Regions from separate parts of the Undibacterium sp. 5I1 genome, predicted to be linked through region 1. Evidence: predicted binding sites of a transcription regulator. Region 1 holds the regulator's gene; the other holds the start of a gene.
The links. The regulator FliA, encoded in region 1, starts transcription of late flagellar genes. The targets are predictions, from matches to a motif close to CTAAAGTTTNNNNNNNNNNNGCCGNTA.

Region 1 (10,225 bases):
ATTACTATGTCACTGCGGGATCTTTGGCGATAGGACATGTTCTGACAGCCTCGGATCTAATCAAAACCAAAGGAGAATTATCAAGCCTACCAAATGGTGTTGTGACAAATCCAGAGCAAGCGATAGGCAGGTCAATAACGACATCCGTCACGTCTGGCACTACATTAAGAGGAGACATACTAAAAAATCCTCCGGTAGTGCAACAAGGACAATCCGTGCGCGTAACCAGTACGGGTAAAGGATTTCAAGTGGCGACTGACGGACAGGCATTAAACAATGCCAGCGAAGGACAAGTAGCAAAAGCAAAGACAATGTCAGGTCAAGTAGTTAGCGGAATAGCCAGAGCTGGTGGGATCATTGAGGTCACCTATTGAATCGGAAATTACCATTTGGAACGATATTTCCTTACTCAAGGTTAAAGTTTAAAATAACGCAGCCGATATACATAACGTAGATGTATATAAATCCGAATAAAGAGGGTAACGCTGTGAAAATTAATGACGCACTACCAAGTACGCCGGCAGTACCAACTGGTACTCAGGTTCGTACTGATCGCTCGCCCGATAAAGCAGAGGTAGCAACGACGCCTTCGCATACGGTGCAGATCTCGCCCCTGTCGACGCAATTGCAGGCTTTACAAAATACTCAGGCTAATAGCGGTGTGTTTGCAACAAAAAAAGTGGAAGAAATTAAGCTCGCCATTTCTGAAGGACGCTTCCAGGTCAACTCAGAAAAAGTAGCTGATGGCTTGCTTGAGACTGTTAAAGATTTATTAAACTCCAGAAAACAATCATCATGAACCTCTCCAGCGCAAAACTACTCCAATTAAATCAATGCCTTGAAGATGAAGTCGTAGAAATGACATCATTATCTGAGTTGTTGAAATTGGAACAAGCTGCGCTAGTTGAAGCACGTGTGAATGATCTAATTGATCTGACTAAAAACAAGAGTCTCATAATAGCAAAAGTGTCAGAATTAGAAAAATTGCGCGCATCAAGCTTAAAAGAATTAGGATTCACTTCAGATAATTCCGGCATGCAGGCATTACTAGAAAAAGCTCCGGCAGAAGTAGAAACATCGAATTACTGGAAAACACTTTTAACAATTTCTGAGCAAGCGCAAGAAAATAACCGCACAAATGGCATTTTAATTAACCGCCAATTCACTCGCAACCAAAACGCATTAAATATACTGCAACAAAATAATCCCGCTGGATCAATGTACGGACCTAATGGTCAGTCCACTGTCAAAAATATGACGGGTCGTGGTGTCGTTGCAGGTTAATTGAACCCAACGACAGTTACTGCGTCAACTCTGGTTTGTCTGCGAAAGTCACAATTAGATAACAATTTTTGATAGCTATATATTGTTTTACAAACTAGGTAGCTTGATATACTCCCCTACCATACCCTCCAAATATATCTTATCGCCTAATAATTATTTGTACGACTAGACTATACTCATAGTGAGTATAGTCTAATCGAGAATGAGTATTTGATCCAGTATTTCACGTTACCTAGCAAAAAAGTAAAATATAACGAGCACGTAGCTGTATTTTTGTGCAAGGCTGATAACTAGTATTGCACTTATACTTGCACTAACACATTACACGCAGATTACAAGCTCAGTTAGTTCTTTTATCGGCAGAGGTAACCGGAACATCAATACCCGATTCCGGCAAAATAGCCAAGATAGTGACAGTGACGCGTCGATTCCTCGCTCTGCCGTCTATAGTGTCATTTGATCCAACTGGCATTTTTGGTCCCTGACCAACTGCAGTCATTCGATTCTCATCGACCCCATTTTCTGTGAACAATCGAACTACGGTGCTTGCACGTACAGCAGATAATTCCCAGTTCGAGGGAAAATTAGTATTTTTGATAGGAAGATTATCGGTATATCCCTCGACCTGAATTGCGTGACTATCTAACTTCAATACAGAAGCGATCGCCGTTAATGCCTGGTTTGAATCATCATTGAGCTTCGCTTCACCAGGGGCAAAAAGCACGCTAGCATTAATTTCTATCGTTACGCCGCGACTAGTCTGAGTTACGCGTACTTTCCCCTCTCTGACCAACGGTTCCAGCACGGCCAAAATATCGCGTGCAATGCCAGTCATTTGCTCACGTTCTTTGCGTAATGGTTCCGCATTTTTGGGTCTGATGATGGGAAGAGGATCTAGCTTAATCGTCGGTTCAACGTCGATATCCCGTTTTACTGATTGCACCAAAACTGCTTTACCGAATGCCCCCGTAAGAGAATTAGACAACACCCGATATTTGCCTTCGTTGACCGATGATATCGCGTACATCACTACAAAAAAAGCAAATAATAAGGTGATGAAATCGGCGTAAGAAACTAACCATCTGTCATGGTTATCATGTTCTTCCTGGTATTTCTTTCTCTTCATGACCAATTTAATTTTTATGGTTTGCCAGGCGCTCTTCGATTACACGAGGGCTATCACCAAGAGCAATGCTATAAAAAATATCTGATAACATCTCGCGCCGGACAACTTCCCGGTGAATAATTTCTTTGAGCTTATTACTAATGGGTAGAAAAAGTAGGTTTGCTAATCCAACACCGTAAATAGTCGCGACAAAAGCGACTGCAATACCACTACCGAGTTTGCTTGGGTCTGTCAGATTCTCCATAACATGGATTAAGCCGAGTACCGCCCCCAAGATTCCTATCGTCGGCGAGTAGCCTCCCGCGGCTTCCCAAATTTTTATTGCTTGTCTTTGCTCCATCTCGTACAAAGAAATATCGACGTCAAGAATGTCTTTTAAGCGGGATGGATCAACACCGTCAATCACCAGGCGTAAGCCTTTGCTAATAAATTGATCTTTACTAGAATCCATGTAGCGCTCAAGACTGAGGAAACCCTCACGACGTGCGACAACACTCCAGATCAAGGCTTCTTGTATAGTTTTTTTACTTGTATCTATTGGCATGGAGATGATCCACCGTAGCATTTTTATGCCACGGATAAACGTGGGCATCCGGCTTTGCAACAAAACAGCGCCAATCGTGCCGACGACAACGATAACAAACGCAGCAGGCTGCACTAAGGAGGATAAGCGTCCACCCTCAATCAGCTGGCCTGAAAAGATGCCGACAACTACTAAGATAAATCCAATTAGGCTAGCCCAGTCCACGCTTTCTCCCTTAACGAAGCCCTGAGTCGGGCTACTGCCTGGCTATGAAGTTGCGATATCCGGGATTCGGATACGCCCATGACGGCGCCTATCTCTTTTAAATTGAGCTCTTGTTCGTAATACAAACCCATGAGTAGCTTTTCTCGCTCGGGCAAACTATCAATCGCGAAGATCACAGCATCACGAAAATCGCCATGCAAAAGATCTTCTAAAGGATCGCCTGAACGATCGTTACAGTAATGATCGAGGAAATGCTCTTTGGTATCTGCATCATGAAAATCTTCGTAATACACGAGTTGATGTCCGCCACTCTCACCCAGCAAATCCTGGTATTCGGCCAGACTCAATTTCAGCAACTTAGCAACTTCCGTTTCTAGCGGTGGACGTCCTAATTTTTGCTGCAATGCGTTCATTGCGTTTTCAATTTTGCGCATGTTTTGGCGCACACCACGCGGCAGCCAATCACTGCTGCGCAATTCATCCAGCATTGCACCGCGTATGCGTTGCACTGCATAGGTTTCAAATTGTGCGCCGTGATTGTCTTCATAACGGTTAACGGCATCTAGCAGACCTATCATACCGGCCTGCACTAAGTCATCAACTTCGACGCTGGGGGGCAATCTCGCTTTTAATTGATAAGCGAGTCGCTTCACTAGTGGAGCATGCTCCGTAAGTAGGGAATTTTTATCTGATTTTCCGCTAGCGGTGTACATAATCAATCAAATTCCGAGACGAATACCTAACTCTGGCAATCCATGTAAACCTAATGTTGAGCGGGCTGTTGATCTTGCGGTCAAGGCAAGCCGCTCAGCTAATTGAGAAAACGCAATAGAGGCACCCGCCAATGGGAATGCATCAATCACCGAACGACCTAAATGCGCTGCTTTTTTCATGTGATCGTCCTCTGGCACGTAGCCAACAAAATGCAAAGGTACTGCTAAATATCGACTAGCTGCTTGTGCCATATTGGTATAAACCAATCGTGCTTCCGGTTCTGTTACACCCGATACTAAAATACCATAAGAACGACGGCCTACGCGGTTATTGACACGTTTAATCAAACCATAAGCATCTTTAATCGTGGCCGCATTGGCAGATACTTGTATTACGACTTCGCTCTCTTCAAATGAAGCTAGCGGGAACGCATCATCGCCATCAATTTCGCTGTCCACAATGACTAAGTCCGCACTGTTTGCAGCAACATCAAAAACACGGGATAAACGCTTAGTATTTTCGGCCGGCAGTCGCGCCAATGCAGTCGCATATTTTGAGAGCATCGTCACAGATAAGCCTGCTGATACAATTTTTACTGCCTCTTGCATTGTACGCCGTTGTCTTGCAACGTCCAACAAGGTCTGCTCGGTATTTGCATTGAGCCACGCGCCAATACTATTGGCCGAAGATCTGGCGTCAACCATCAAGACTTGCTGCCCTTTTCTCGCAAGAGAAGCACCTAAATTAATAAGCATGCCACTTTTTTCTTCGTCACGCAAAGCGGATAAAAACGTGAGCACACGAGGTCTTGGCGCCTCTAACATCCGGCGCAAGCCTTCTGCCTGATCAAAACTAGCCAAAAGACACCTCCCTCAAACCATTATTGGTATTCGCGGCGGAGGCGATAGCCGCATTTGCCATCACCATCGGTAGCTCTTCATCTTGCAATCGATAGGCAGATGTCTCTCGTTTTAATTTGAATGCGCGATCAACCAGGTACTGCTTGTTTGCGATGTGCAAATCCTCAGGCACACGCTGGCCACTGGCGAGATAATAGATATGAAGCTTTTGACGAATTGCGATATCTAACACGCCGCCGATAGTCGCGGCCTCATCAAGCTTGGTCAAAATACATCCCGCCAACCCGCTACCCTGATAAGCCCGAACGACCTCACTGAGTGTCTCGCCTGTAGAGGTCGCGTTTAAACACAATAAGCGTTTCACATTGGCATCTGCACCAGACAACATAGCAACCTGCTCCGTCACCATTTTGTCGCGTTGGCTGACGCCGACCGTATCGATTAATACGGTATGTTTATTTTTTAGTTCAGACAAAGCAATTCGTAAATCAGATTCATCTTTGACCGAGTGCACCATCACGCCTAATATTTTGCCGTAAATACGCAATTGTTCGTAGCCACCAATACGATAACCATCCGTCGTAATCAATGCCAGTTTGGCAGGGCCATGGCGCATCACGCAGCGGGCAGCGAGTTTTGCTGTGGTGGTGGTTTTGCCTACGCCTGTAGGGCCAACCAAAGCATAAACGCCGCCTTTTTCTAAGATTTCGCTCTCATTATTGATGGTAGATAAATTGCGATTTAAGACCGCTTTAATCCAATCCATGCTGCTAGCGACAGTTTCTGAATCTGGCATTTTATCGACGAGATAACGGGACAAGCTTGCACTGAAACCCGTTGCCAGCATCTCCCGCATTACTTCTGTTTTTTGAGGTTGACGCTTTTGGGTATTCGTCCAGGATATCTCCGCCAGCTGCGCTTCCAGCATACTGCGCATAGACCGGATTTCAGTCATCACGTCGGCTAATTCACCGCCACTGACTAAGTTATCTAAGGCGTGTGGCTGAGATTTTGAGAACAGAGGCGATTCGCTGGCTTGCCGTCCCTGTTCAGCCTGCTGTAACCGTGGTGGAAATTTCGCAATCTCTGGGATCGTACGCGAATCCGATGATGTCGCAATTGAACTCATCGTCTCATCTGTCATCGCCAGTATTTCCACTTTTCCATCGACATTACGGTTAGAGAGAATGACCGCATCCGAACCGAGTGCATCCTTCACCATACGAATTGCCTCGCGCGATGTATTCGCTGAAAATTTCTTCACGTTCATAATTGCCCTCCAACCAGGCCGGTAACTCTAATTGTTTTTGTTTCTGGTAATTCTGCTTGCGATAACACTTTTAACTGAGGCAAAGTGCGTCTCAAGAAACGCGACAACAGCGCTCTTAAAGGACCGGGTACTAAGAGAACCGGCGCTAAACCCATCTGCTCTTGATGCTTGGCTGCGGCCTCTGTCTGTGTTGCCAAGGTATCGGCCAATCCTGGCTCAATACCAGCACCATCAGAGCCACTCGTTTGCAATGCTTGCATCAGCAAACGTTCTAACCGGTTATCTAATGTCATGACAGTCAACTCATTGGTGGACGGGAATATCTGCTGCACAATTGCACGACCTAATGCAATACGAACGTAAGTCGTTAGCTCGTTCGCGTCTTGGGTATGCATGCCATGCTCTGACAAGGTTTCGATAATGGTGCGCATATCGCGGATGTGCACACCCTCGATCAAGAGGTTTTGTAATACCTTCTGCAAAATAGAGAGTGGCAATAGTTTGGGCACCAATTCCTCGACTAACTTTGGCGTATCTTTTGCAAGGTGATCCATCAATTGCTGAACTTCATGACGACCTAACAATTCAGCCGCATGCGATGTAATTAAATGGTTGAGATGAGTAGCAATGACAGTACCGGCATCCACTACGGTATAACCCATCGTCTGGGCTTGCTCGCGCATGGCAGCGTCAATCCAGGTTGCAGGCAATCCGAACGCTGGATCTGTAGTAATCGGACCCGGCAAGGTACCAGATACCATGCCAGGATTAATCGCCAGATACTGACCAGTAATTGCCTCACCAACGCCAACCTCAACACCTTTGAGCGTGATCCTATAAGCAGACGGTTTCAATTCTAAGTTGTCTCTGATATGCACAGGAGGCGACAAGAACCCCACCTCTTGCGCAAACTTCTTGCGGATACCTTTAATGCGTCTAAGCAGCTCCCCGCCCTGCCCTTTATCAACTAAAGGAATGAGGCGATAACCAACTTCTAAACCTAAAGTATCTACTGGCAGGATGTCTTGCCATGTTGCTTCTTCCATTTCAGATGGCGCAACTGGCGCTACAACTTGCTCTTCAGGCTTTGCGACGACATCCGATTTTTTGGTTAATAAATAACCGCCACCGATCAAAAGTAAGGCTAACAATAAAAAAGCCACATGTGGCATACCTGGAATCAGACCCATTCCACCAACGATACCACCTGTAATAAACAGCACCTGTGGTTTAGCGAATAATTGGCCTATCAGTTGACCGCCAATATCCTGATCACTGGCAACCCGAGATACGACGATACCTGCTGCTGTTGAAATAATCAGTGATGGGATCTGCGCAACCAAACCATCACCGATCGCCAGCAAAGTATAGTTTTTTAGCGCCGTTGCAAAATCCAGATCATGCTGCACCATACCTACAATTAAGCCACCGACAATATTGATGATAGTGACCATAATGCCTGCCACGGCATCGCCACGCACATACTTACTAGCACCGTCCATCGCGCCATAAAACTCAGCTTCTTGCGCGACTTCGGTACGGCGACGACGTGCTTCTTGTTCTACAATCAGACCTGCATTTAAATCTGCATCAATCGCCATTTGCTTACCAGGCATCGCATCCAATGCAAATCTGGCACCGACCTCCGCAATACGGCCAGCACCTTTGGTAACGACAGTAAAGTTAATAATCGTCAAAATAACGAATACCACAATACCAACTGTATAGTTACCGCCAATCAGAAAATGACCAAAGGCCTCAATCACTTTACCGGCAGCATCTGGACCAGTATGCCCCTCGGTCAACACTACCCGGGTTGATGCCACGTTGAGTGACAAGCGCAACATCGTGCTTACCAATAACACGGTTGGAAACACCATAAAATCTAGTGGCTTGATGGTGTATAAGCTGGTCAGCAAAACAATGATTGCCAAGGCAATATTGAAGCTAAAAAAGACATCGAGCACAAAGGCGGGCAGCGGCAATATCATCATCGACAACATCATGATGATGAGTATCGGTGCAGCAATGGCCTTATTGCTAAATATGCTCATCCAAGCGGGTAATTTAAAACCATTCATGGATTAGCTCCGACGGTATTGGCTGGTTGAGGAGCGTTATTTGGATCAAGTTCGGCAGGAACTGCCAGATCGAAAGGCGCAGACGGCCTGAGGCCACCATGCTGACGGAATGTTTTTAACTGGAAGACGTAAGCCAACACTTCTGCAACGGCGGCGTAAAGTGTTTCTGGGATTTCGTCGCCTAACTCTGTGTGCTTGAACAAAGCACGTGCTAACGGTGGTGCCTCCAGCAAAGGAATATTGTTCTCAGCGGCCAATTCACGAATTTTTGCAGCGACGGCGTCAGCGCCTTTGGCGACCACTCTTGGCGCACCGTTGCTACCATCTTTATATTTTAAAGCGACTGCATAATGCGTTGGGTTGGTGACCACGACATCCGCTGTCGGCACTTCTGACATCATCCGGCGACGTGCCATTTCACGCTGTTGCGCGCGGATTTTGGCTTTAATCTGGGGATTACCATTGGCTTCTTTTGATTCTTGTATAACCTCTTGATGTGTCATTTTGAGCTTTTTGGCATAACTCCACATTTGGTATGGAACATCAATTCCGGCAATCAATACCAAGGCACCGACGATCGATAAAAAACAGATCGCAAGCATGGTTGCCATGTGCGCGCTGCCAGCGGCCAAAGGCTCGGAAGCAAGGCCGAAGATGGCATCTTTTTGATTCATTACGACGATCCAAGCAACCGTTCCAACAATCAGCGCTTTGAGAATTGCCTTAACTAACTCCACACCGGCCTTGGACGAAATCATATTCGTCAGACCAGACAAAGGATTCATACGACTAAAATTAGGTTGCAAGGCTTTAGCACTAAAAAGCCAGCCACCGATTAGTAACGGAGATCCAATCGCAACCAGCATCAACAAACCACCTAGCGGAGCAAAAGCAAGCAACACATCCATCAAGATCATGCCGATGTGAGAAAACAACATATCGTGATCAAACGCCAAAGTTCGCTCCATCGATAATCCATCGATGAGCATATGATTCAACTGTCTGATTAAAGAACCGCCGGACATCCACAAGCCAGCGCCCGCAGCAAGCAAGATCGTGCAAGTAGACAACTCTCTTGAGCGCGGGACATCACCCTCCTCACGCGCCTGCTCTAAGCGCTTGGGCGACGCCGGTTCGGTTCTTTCGAGATCGCTATCTTCGGCCATTACCGACTCCCATCTATTTCTAAGAAGCAAGCAAAACGCTGCTATTACACATTTATACAAGTGTGATTATTGGCGATGTTGCATTCTGTAGATGCGCCGAACAAGTGACGATTTACCCCCTATTTCAGTAAACCAAAAAAAACGGAGCGAGTGAGATGTGACGTAAACTTAGATTTTCAGAAAAGACAGCTTTTTTAAAAGCGACGAAGCACTCTTGATCTGCACGCGCAATAGCGATGGCGTGATTAGAACAAGCAATATTGAAGAGCGGAATCAGAGATAGAACGATGGCTTTTATCTATCGTTCAAATAGTTGAATTAAACGCGAATGCATTAAAGAGGAATTAGAGAAAGAAAATATACTCTCCACGGGTATATTTTATTGTCCAGGTAATCACTGGACAATAGAGCATATTTATCAGAAATGGTGGGGAGTATATTAAATTTAGACTTTCTATTAGACCGCTACCACTTCTTTGCAACCCAGATAGCGTACGGCGCCCAGGGGATTAACGCCATCACGGTTTAAGTACAAACGCTACACCTACAATTGCACCTTTGGCGAACTGCCTTGCGTTGTTCTACTGGAAAATTTTGATTTAAAAAAAGAAGTGTTACAGCTTGCGCGAGATGAGGAAAAACATGGCTCCTCATCTCTGCAATTAAGATATCGTAATTAAGACTTGTTTTGCCTGCCTCTGTTAAAGCGAGGCAATGTTTTTAGCCCAAACTAAAGCCGCAAGATGTGCCGTGTTGACATCTGTTGGTGTAATACGCAGCGACTCTGCTAAAGAGCCAACCAACATACTATTTAACTCACAAGCCTCGGCTAATGCCAAATAAGGGCCATAGCTTCCGCCTCTGGAAATCAGCGCTTCGGTAACAGCTTCTGGTAATTGGATCGTTGATAAAACCTCATCCATAGGCACGCCCAGCAATCTATCCAGCAAAGAGAACATACCGGCAACGAAAAGAT
Region 2 (10,225 bases), 1.8 Mb from region 1:
TGCCGATTGTAATAAGGCACAGGCATTGTCGCGCCCCAAATGTGCAATCCGTCCGGGCATGTTCAGCACAGGTCGAGGCCAATCTTGGACGATATCTTCTAATGCTTCTAACAGCGCGTGGTTATCATCCGACTCACCCACGGCGACAAACATCACATCATGCTCAGGCAAGGCGGGCAGGGCAGGGATACCATCGCCAACGTAGAGTAAATCCAGCGCGATATCGGCGTTTTCTAATAAAAATTCTAGCGGCGTATTCGCCATTAAATCACCTGCGGCCATCAGTGCCAGTAAACGGATTTTTGGAACAGCCGTGGTCGGCACAGAATACAGTTGCTGTATTTTTAGCGCCTCCATTTGGGTTGCTAATGCTGGTTCACTATGACCAATCAAGAGCAGCAAAGTCGCCAGGTCCATCATTACATTGCCATCATTCGGATGCTTGGTCGCATACTCAATCAGCTCTGCGCCAAAAGGCTTTAAATCCACGCCAGAAAACGCTAATCGCATTAGCGGCGCCAGACCGATAAATGTATGTTGGCTGTCCTCTTGTGGCGCCGGTGCGCCAGCTCCATTTGCTGCGTTGTCTGTGTCGGGAGTTGTCATAATTTTTCGCTGATCTGATTCAAAATTAGAGAGTATTTAGTGGTATTAATTCGCGTTAGATGCTGCAAGTGAGTTACCAAACCGTATCGCTGCTGTGATGAGTGCATCGACATCTATTTCACGAGTGCGATGATTAACAATCGCTGCGCGGATGGCCAGTTGGCCGTTGATGATGGTGGTGGAAGGCGCTGCAATGCCGGACTCCTGGATGGCAACGACAATCTTCGCATTAATCTGATCAATATTACTTTTGTCGGTATTACTTCCGTCTGCCACATCGAGATCAAGCTTAGCACCGTGGTAGCGAAAACAAACAATATTCAACGACACCGGGGCTAGTAGTTCTAGCCCCGGCTTGGCTTCTATCTGCTGCCGCATATACTGCGCTAATTTACAGGTGGTAGAAATCACCTGACCTAGTCGCTCTGCGCCGTACACTTGAATCGTGAACCAGGTTTTAAGTGCCCTGAATCCACGTGATAAATCAGGACCAAAATCACAAGGCCAGGGCGAACCTGCCGCCATGCCTTTGGCTTCGCGTCGCAAATAACTGGCTGGCGTGGCGAAGGTATCGTAGTGCGCCGCACCGTCACGCACCAGAATAAAACCGGCGTCATACGGCACTTGCCCCCACTTGTGGAAATCAAATGCGATCGAATCTGCGCGCTGTATTCCCGTCAATCGCGGAGCAATATCGGGGGCCAACATCGCCAGCGCACCATAGGCACCATCGACGTGGAACCAAAGATTTTCGCTTTGTGCGAGATCGGCCAGTGCTACTAAATCATCCACCGCACCAACATCGACGGTACCTGCAGTACCAGCAATAAAAAACGGAGTGAATCCGGCCTGGCGATCAGCTGCAATGGCGGTTTTTAGCGCGGCAATATCACATTGAAAATCGGCGTTCATCGGTATTTGTCGCAAAGCGTTCATGCCAAGACCAGACAAATCCATGGCTTGCGCGATGCAACCATGCGCCCCTGCAGACGTGTAGGCAACCAGACGTTTCGGGCTGGCAGCGATGCCCGTATGACGAATCTCCGTGCCCAGTACACCAGTTCTGGCGACGAGCACCGCAATCAAATTTGCCATTGAGGTACCAGTGACAAATAAGCCGCTGGCGGTATCTGGGAAGCTGAATAATTCGCGCATCCACTGCACAACCTGGCGTTCTACTTCCAGCGGTATCTGGTCGCGGCCACCGAGATTGGCGTTAAGGCCGGCGGCTAACATTTCTGCTACCGTTCCTACCGGTGTGCCACCACCATGTACCCAACCCATAAAGCCGGGATGCGTATTGCCCACTGCATAGGGCAGTACATTTTGCATAAACGTTTGGTGTACATCGGTCAGTTCGCTGCCATGCACCGGCAAGTTTTGCCGAAACTGCTCACGCGTCGCTGCTGGAATTGGCTGCCAGACCGGGCGATCGCGGATGTGCTCTGCATAACCCAAAATATCGTCCAGCATGCGGTGCGCTTGCGAACGGAATTCTTGCCACGCAAGCGGATCAGCAGGGTCAAGCGAATCGGGTAGATCAAGCGAATCTGCAGACATCTTTTGCATGCTTTTTCTCAGTTGTGAGGTCGGAACTTAGTTTTAACTCAGATTTTCCATTAGGCTGCTACCAGTTCGCAAAAACTTAGACGGCATGCGCTGTTCCAATGGAAATCTAGATTTAATTATCAATCAAAATAGAAAAGTCCAAGCAAAGAATAAGTGCTTTTTCTAAGCTCAAATCAAAAATCAACAGAAAATACGGCAGAAGAGGATGGTGGGAGAGTTGTTGCCAGGTGCAAATCAGCTTTTGAACCAGCCTGCGCGTGGCAGGCTGTTTAGTGTAGGCGGTTTCGTGTTGTAGGTTTAGCCGACAAGGTTTAGGCTTGCGTTGGTGCTAGCGTTGATCCTAGCGTTTGTGAGGGGGCGGATGTTTAGCGCTGGTTTACGCTTTATCGTTGATTAAGAGTCCCTGCAATTTAGCCAGATCTTTTGCCACTGCCAATACTTCTACTGACGGAATTTGTCGTAATACCGTGTTGGTTTGAGAATCAACGATCTTGATGACGACTTTTCCAGAGTCATTATCAATACTGAAATTGACACTATTGTCAGAGTTGATAAAGTTATTAATCGCATCAACCGATTTTTTCAGCTCCGCGTTACTGACCGGCGCGGTGGAGGCGGCTTGATTGTCGGTGCTGCTGGTCGCGGCGACAGTCGTGGCATTTGCAGATTTTGCAGCAGGTGCAACGGTTTGTAGCACTGGCACAGGCGCACTGGAGACGGCGTTGCCGCTACCTGTTATTTGACTGATACTCATATCATTTCCAATACTAAATAAATACTACAAACCTGATTTGTGCCGCTGTATGCGCCACTTCATTTGCTACATCAATGCAACTTCGTCCCTACAAAACGCAATTTTCTAGCTTAGGATGGAATGAGGGATTACTAGGTTTATCGGTCAGTTTTCCGAAAAGTTGAGCTTATTTTTAGGTCTAAGCAAAATATTGTCTACTCAGCGATGCCGTGCAGAATCTAGCGTGCTAGTTTTCGGGTTTGCAATCTGATTTTGTGATTTTACAAATCGATTACCATGCTGATATGAATATACTCCCCGTCATTTTTTAAAAAATCGGCTTACGTGCTTGTAAATGTATGGACAACTTAAATATACAAAAGGGGAGTATTAATTTAGGGAGGAGTTCAAGTAGTATTTCTGGTGTAATCACCAGCGTAAAGCAGCGTTACGGAAACGCTGCAGTAGCAGAATAGAGGTGCATGCACTTTTGTCATGTTTGCTGACATTTGCTCATACTGGTTGACCATCTGATCGGCTAAATCTATTTAAATCAATTCAAACCAATTCAAGCCATACTCCCTCATCCACACAAACTCAGCCCCGCCGCTCTCACAAAAGAGTAAACTACGCCTCATATGGCTGCGCATTCGCGGAGCTAGCCCTGATAAGAACTGAGAGCACTATGTCCGATACCCCAATCCCCTTATTTTCTGATTTGCATCTAAGCGAACCGCTGTTACGCGCTTTAAAAGATGTCGGTTACGAATCCCCATCACCGATCCAGGCTGCGACGATTCCGCCGCTGCTGGCAAATCGTGATGTATTGGGTCAGGCACAGACAGGTACGGGTAAAACCGCAGCGTTTGCGTTGCCGATTTTGTCGCGCATTGATATCAAGCAAACGACGCCACAAGCTTTGGTGCTGGCACCGACCCGCGAATTAGCGATTCAGGTGGCAGAAGCCTTCCAGCGTTATGCCACGCATATTCCGGGTTTCCATGTCTTGCCAATTTATGGCGGCCAGAGTTATGGCCCGCAATTGTCCGCATTGCGTCGTGGCGTGCATGTGGTAGTTGGCACACCTGGTCGCGTGATTGATCATCTGGATAAGGGATCGCTGGATTTATCCAAGCTTAAAACTTTGGTATTGGATGAGGCCGATGAGATGTTACGCATGGGTTTTATTGATGACGTAGAACGTATTTTGCAAGAGACACCAGAAACTCGTCAGACGGCCTTATTCTCTGCCACGATGCCATCCGCGATTAAGCGCATTGCCCAAACTTATCTGGACAATCCGGCAGAGATTACCGTCGCCGCAAAAACCGGTACCGCCGACAATATCCGCCAACGCTATTGGCTGGTTAGCGGCATGCACAAGCTGGATGCCTTGACCCGTATTTTGGAGGCAGAAACCTTTGACGGCATGATCATTTTTTCGCGCACCAAATTGGGTACGGAAGAATTGGCAAGCAAGCTGGAGGCAAGAGGCTTCTCGGTTGCCGCAATCAACGGTGACGTACAACAACAGCAACGCGAACGCACGATTCAACAACTCAAAGATGGCAAGATCGATATCCTGGTTGCCACCGACGTTGCCGCCCGTGGTCTGGACGTAGAGCGTATTAGTCATGTGATTAATTACGACGTGCCACATGATCCGGAAAGCTATACCCACCGTATTGGTCGTACTGGTCGCGCAGGCCGTAGCGGTGAGGCAATTTTGTTCATCACCCCGCGTGAAAAAGGTTTGTTGAAATCGATAGAGCGTTCTACCCGCCAGTTAATTTCACCATTAGAGTTGCCGACTATCCAGGCGGTGAATGATGTGCGGATTGCTCGTTTTAAAGAACAAATCAGTCTGACTCTGGCCTCCGGCGATTTGGCTTTATTCCAATCCGTGATTGAAGACTACGAGCGTGAAAATAATGTCCCCGCGATAGAAATTGCAGCGGCGCTGGCAAAAATGGCTCGTGGTAACGAACCGCTTTTACTCGATAAGAATAAGCGCCCAGCCAGCGACGATACCTGGAACAACGAACGCGCAAGCCGCACCAATCAATTTGAGCGTAGTGATCGTGGTGACAGAGGCGACAGAGGCGATAGAGGCGACCGGGGTGACCGCAACGACAGAGCGGCACGCCCAAGTTTCGCGCCAAGAGAACGTGTAGAACGTCCGGCCGATGCTGGTATGAAAACCTTCCGTATTGAGGTCGGCCATGCGCATGGCGTAAAGCCCGGCAATATCGTCGGTGCGATTGCCAACGAAGCGAATATCGATTCTAAACATATCGGACGTATTGAAATCTATGACGATTACAGTGTCTTGGATTTGCCAGAAGATTTACCGAAAGATTTGTTAGACCATTTAAAATCGGTTCGCGTCGCAGGTCAGCAATTACGCATCAGTGCTGATCGTGGTGTTGGCGGTAATAGTGGCAACAGCGCAAATGCAGCATACGAAAAACCAGCGTATGAAAAACCAACTAAGCCACGCGCAACACCCGACAGCAAACTCACCGCTGCCGTCGAGCGCGCAGCCTATGCCGACAAGAAAGAAGAGAATCTTGCCGAGCGTTTTGGTGATGCCGCGGATCGTCCAGCCAAATCCAAAAAAGATCGTCCGGCCAAAGTGCAATTACCCGTGCAAAGCTATCGTATTGAAGTCGGTCGTGAGCATGCAGTCACACCGAGCAATATCGTCGGTGCCATCGCCAATGAATCTGGGGTAGAAGCCAAACTGATCGGTCGTATCGATATTTTTGATAGTTACAGCCTGATCGATTTACCACAAGGCATGCCGAAAGAAATCTTAAAGCATCTGAAAACTGTGTGGGTCGCAGGCAAGCAGTTAGACATCAGCGAAGCAAGCGGTGACGGACCAGAGACTTTTCCAAAACCGGCAGCAAAGAAAACTGCTTATGCGGCAGACAAACCTGCTGCGAAGTCAGGATTTAAATCTGAATCCAAACCCGAATCTAAGTCTGCTTTTAAGTCATCAAGTGCAGCCCCTAGACGCGTAGCAGATGGCGGCAAAGCACCGCCCAAATCACCACGCAAGCCGGGGAAATTCGCCTAAATTCTTCCGGTAAAAAACAGTAATCGCGCTTCTAATGCCTATAAAAAAAGCTAACGAGACTCAGTAAGAGCCGCGTTAGCCTTTGGTCTATTCTCGCAGTTTCTGAAATTCTCTACATCAAGTTAAAATTCTTCCCAATCATCTGCCTTGCCAGCGGGCTCTTTTGCGACTTGTCGGGTTTTCGCAGGGTTGCTGATCTTGGTGACATTCGATGCTTTCTTCGGTGCTAGAGTTGCCGCTCTTGTCACTGCTTTCGCTGGTACTACGTTAGCCAGTTTGGGTTTGGTATTTTGTGCTTGCATGCCGTCCAGTTTAAACACACTCACCAGTTGCGCCAGACTGCTAGCTTGATCTTGAAGTGCTTCGGCTGCGGCCGCCGCTTCTTCTACTAATGACGCGTTTTGTTGGGTAACGGTATCCATCTCAGTGATGGCCTGGTTGATCTGCTGAATACCACTCTCTTGCTCTTGCCCCGCGGAGGTGATCTCGCCCATGATATCTGTGACCCGCTTAACACTGGCGACGATCTCGTCCATAGTGGTACCGGCTTGACTAACCAGGACGCTGCCGGTTTCTATCTTCTCGACGGAATCACCGATCAAGGTTTTGATTTCTTTAGCGGCACCAGCTGAGCGTTGTGCCAGGTTGCGCACCTCGCTGGCGACGACCGCAAAGCCGCGCCCTTGTTCGCCGGCTCTGGCGGCTTCCACCGCGGCATTTAAGGCCAGAATATTCGTCTGAAAAGCGATACTGTCAATCACGCCGATGATGTCGACAATTTTCTTGGCGGAGTCATTGATGGACCCCATCGTTGAAACGACTTTCGCCACCACCTCGCCCCCTTTCACCGCCACGTCAGAGGCAGATACGGCCAGCACGTTGGCTTGCCTTGCGTTGTCGCTATTTTGTTTAACGGTCGAGGTCAATTCTTCCATCGAAGATGCGGTTTCTTCCAGCGAACTGGCTTGCTGCTCTGTGCGCGAAGACAAATCCAGATTGCCCGATGCGATTTGGCTGGAGCCAGTCGCAATCGACTCTGTACCTGCCCGCACCTGACCGACAATATTTTGTAAGCTGGCATTCATTTCTTTTAAAGCTTGTAGTAGTTGGCCTGTTTCGTCTTTCGTAACGACATCTATACGACCCGTCAGATCATTCGATGAAATCAGCTTGGCAATGCCCACCGCTTCCGCCAGTGGACGGGTAATACTAACGGTAATAAACCATGCGCCTGCAACGCCTAACAACAAGGCGAGTATGCCTAGACTGATAATCAGCGTGCGACCACTTTTATAATCCTCAATAGATTGTTTGCCTGCTTTGATGACGCTGTTATTTTCAAATTCAACAAATTTTTGTAGTGCGACGACATATGCTACCTGCGCTGGTCGCATGCTTTTTAACAGTAGTTCTTTAGCTCCTGCGGTATCGCCCGCGCTGACTAGCTTTAAGAAGTCATCCTCGGACGGGACATAAGCTAAACGGGTCTCGATCACGGTTTGCAGCATCGCCTTCTCATCCGTGGCGGTGACAGTTTTTTGCAATTGATCCAGATATTCTTTACGCGCCCGCTTGTCATCCATGACGGCATCGACTTCTACCTTAATTTTGTCTTGTCCCTCAAGGATCAGCATATTGCGGGTATGACGCGCGGTTTCCATCAAACGGAAAATCCAATTATTCGCCGTCATTAATTTCGGCAAACGCTCCTCGTTGGTGGCGTTGATATCGTCATTCAAGCTGGACAAACGCGACAAACCTACCATCGTGAGTATGGCGAGCAACAACAGTACCAAACCAAAACCTAGTCCCAACCGGGCACCTACTTTTAAATTTGAAAACGTCATGCTCTTCTCCATGTCTATAAAAAATCTGAGTGCGGTGGTGGTGATTGTGGTTGTGATTTATCTAGTTATAGCAGAGTCCCGTTAGTCCAATCATATAAATGATTGTGACCGCCAGGCAAGTAAAAACAAGCTGGCGCTTACAAATCAGTGTGCCTTAATACCAAAATGCAACCTAGGTGTAAGCAGCAATATTTAACGGTTATTATGTAATAAATGGTAACGATTATCTGGTGAGCCATCGTGTGTGCATTACTCGCAGTCATCGCATAGTTGGAATTCATATAATCGCAGCGTTTAGACAAACAAAAACCTGCTAACACTACCAATTTATATAAGCCGATATCACTTATTTCGCCAGCTTACATCGCTGCGTTGATCATCCTAAAATGCTATATTGCTGCATAGAATTTTCTTCACCTGCTGCCTTCAGCGCTACACCATTCTCAGTTCATTTTTGCAACAACATTGACCGATCAATCTCAGGAATAGAAATGTCAGACAAACCCGCCTCAACTGCGACCGCGACCGATCATACCGATCTTCCCACCGATCCTTCTCGTCGGCGCTTATTGCAAGGTGCGGCCGCGGCGGGTGTCGTTGGCAGCCTTCCGATGATGGCCGATGCAGTGACCAAAAAAACGACCAGGATCGTGGCAGGTTCCCTGGATACCAAACTCAAGGCGCATATCAAAAATGTGGTCGTGATTTATCTGGAGAATCGTAGCTTCAATAATTTGTTTGGTAATTTCCCTGGGGTACGTCAGGCTTTGTCCGATGTCCCTGCTGCGACTTTTACGCAAAAGGACAGAGACGGCTCGATTTTGCCAAGTTTGCCCAAGGTCTGGGGTGGCATGGTGCAGCGGGGGCAAAATCTGGGCGGCAAGCAATACCTGATCGCAGAAGACAAAATCAGCGGCTTGCCGAACGCGCCATTCCCTTTAAAAGATGCGGAGGGTTTACCTCTGCCAGAATCAGTGATCACCCGCGACCTGTGGCATTTGTTTTACCAAAACCAGATGCAAATCAATGGCGGTAAAAACGACCAGTTTGTTGCCTGGGCAGATTCTGGCGGCTTGACGATGGGACATTATGGCGAGACCCATAAAAATCTCGATCTCTGGAAAATCGCCCAGCAATATACCTTGTGCGACAACTTCTTTATGGCGGCATTTGGTGGCTCTTATTTAAACCACCAATTCTTAATTTCTGGTCGCACCCCAGAATATTTTGATGCGCCCAACACGCCTGCCAAAAAGAAGATCGCCGTCACCGAAGATGGCATTACCGGCAGCAGATTGGCGGTGGACAAAGATAGTCCCGCGTCCGCCTTAAACGGCAGGCCAAAGTTTGTCAACGATGGTGCGATTACGCCAGACGGCTACGCGGTGAACACCATGGCGCCGCCGTACCAGCCTAGCTATATCAAACCCGCGCCAGGCGGTGACACGGCGGTGGCTGATCCGCAAGACCCGAGTACTTTGCCGCCACAAACTTACAATACCATTGGTGATTTGCTGTCACAAAAAGGCGTTAGCTGGGCCTGGTACGGTGGCGCATGGCAAGTTGCGCTGGAGTATAAAGGTGGTGGAGAAAAACCTAATTTCCAATACCACCATCAGCCATTCAATTACTTTAAACAATTCGCACCGGGAAGCGCTTCACGGGCAGAACATCTGCGCGACGGTGGCTTAGGCGATAGTCCCATTTCTAATAAATTTTTAGCCGACGTGATTGCCGGAAAACTGCCTGCTGTCACTTTCTATAAACCGCAAGGTAATCTCAATATGCATGCGGGTTACTCGGATATTGAATCCGGTGATCAGCATGTTGCCAATGTCATCGAGCATCTGAAAAAAAGTCCGCAATGGAAAGACATGCTGGTAGTCATTACTTTTGATGAAAACGGCGGCTGGTGGGATCACGTCGCACCACCCAAAGGTGATCGCTGGGGGCCAGGTTCCCGCATTCCGGCGATCTTGGTTTCACCTTATGTGAAGAAGGCAAATGTTGATCACAGCTTTTATGATACGACATCCATCCTGAGGTTTATCACGCGCTTGCATGACTTGCCTTTGCTGGAAGGCTTGAAGCTACGCAATATTGCGTTTGCAGAGCGAGGCGCATTGCCACCGGGTGATTTAACCGGCGCACTTAGCTTTGTCTAAGCGTGCCCAGAGATTTTTTTGCGATTAAATAGTAGATCGTTTCTATATACTCCCCATTATTTTTATAGAAAATTCCATAATATTCAGTAAATATATGGGCACTTAAAATATACACACTATGAGTATATAATTTATTTTGGATATATTAATGCGCCATACGAGCACATTGTTGCTGATAATGAGGGGACTGAGTAAGTTCAATGATGACTGATGTGCAGGCAAA

Region 2: a site for FliA is predicted at 3,068-3,094, ahead of RGU72_RS14860 (flagellar protein FlaG). Genes of this name have one in related genera too.

What each region holds. Positions count from the first base shown of each region.
Region 1 is NZ_JAVIWI010000001.1:1,558,396-1,568,620, forward strand. Features, by position in the region: gene flgA (flagellar basal body P-ring formation chaperone FlgA) at 1-374, shown strand, start outside; gene flgM (flagellar biosynthesis anti-sigma factor FlgM) at 488-799, shown strand; gene RGU72_RS06970 (flagellar protein FlgN) at 796-1,284, shown strand; gene motD (flagellar motor protein MotD) at 1,625-2,410, opposite strand; gene RGU72_RS06980 (flagellar motor protein) at 2,418-3,158, opposite strand; gene RGU72_RS06985 (RNA polymerase sigma factor FliA) at 3,140-3,871, opposite strand; gene RGU72_RS06990 (MinD/ParA family ATP-binding protein) at 3,878-4,732, opposite strand; gene flhF (flagellar biosynthesis protein FlhF) at 4,725-6,002, opposite strand; gene flhA (flagellar biosynthesis protein FlhA) at 5,999-8,083, opposite strand; gene flhB (flagellar biosynthesis protein FlhB) at 8,080-9,249, opposite strand; gene RGU72_RS07010 (EAL and HDOD domain-containing protein) at 9,951-10,225, opposite strand, start outside.
Region 2 is NZ_JAVIWI010000001.1:3,382,424-3,392,648, reverse strand. Features, by position in the region: gene RGU72_RS14870 (RimK family alpha-L-glutamate ligase) at 1-606, opposite strand, end outside; gene RGU72_RS14865 (pyridoxal phosphate-dependent decarboxylase family protein) at 652-2,175, opposite strand; gene RGU72_RS14860 (flagellar protein FlaG) at 2,552-2,929, opposite strand; gene RGU72_RS14855 (DEAD/DEAH box helicase) at 3,594-5,990, shown strand; gene RGU72_RS14850 (methyl-accepting chemotaxis protein) at 6,113-7,837, opposite strand; gene RGU72_RS14845 (acid phosphatase) at 8,329-10,002, shown strand.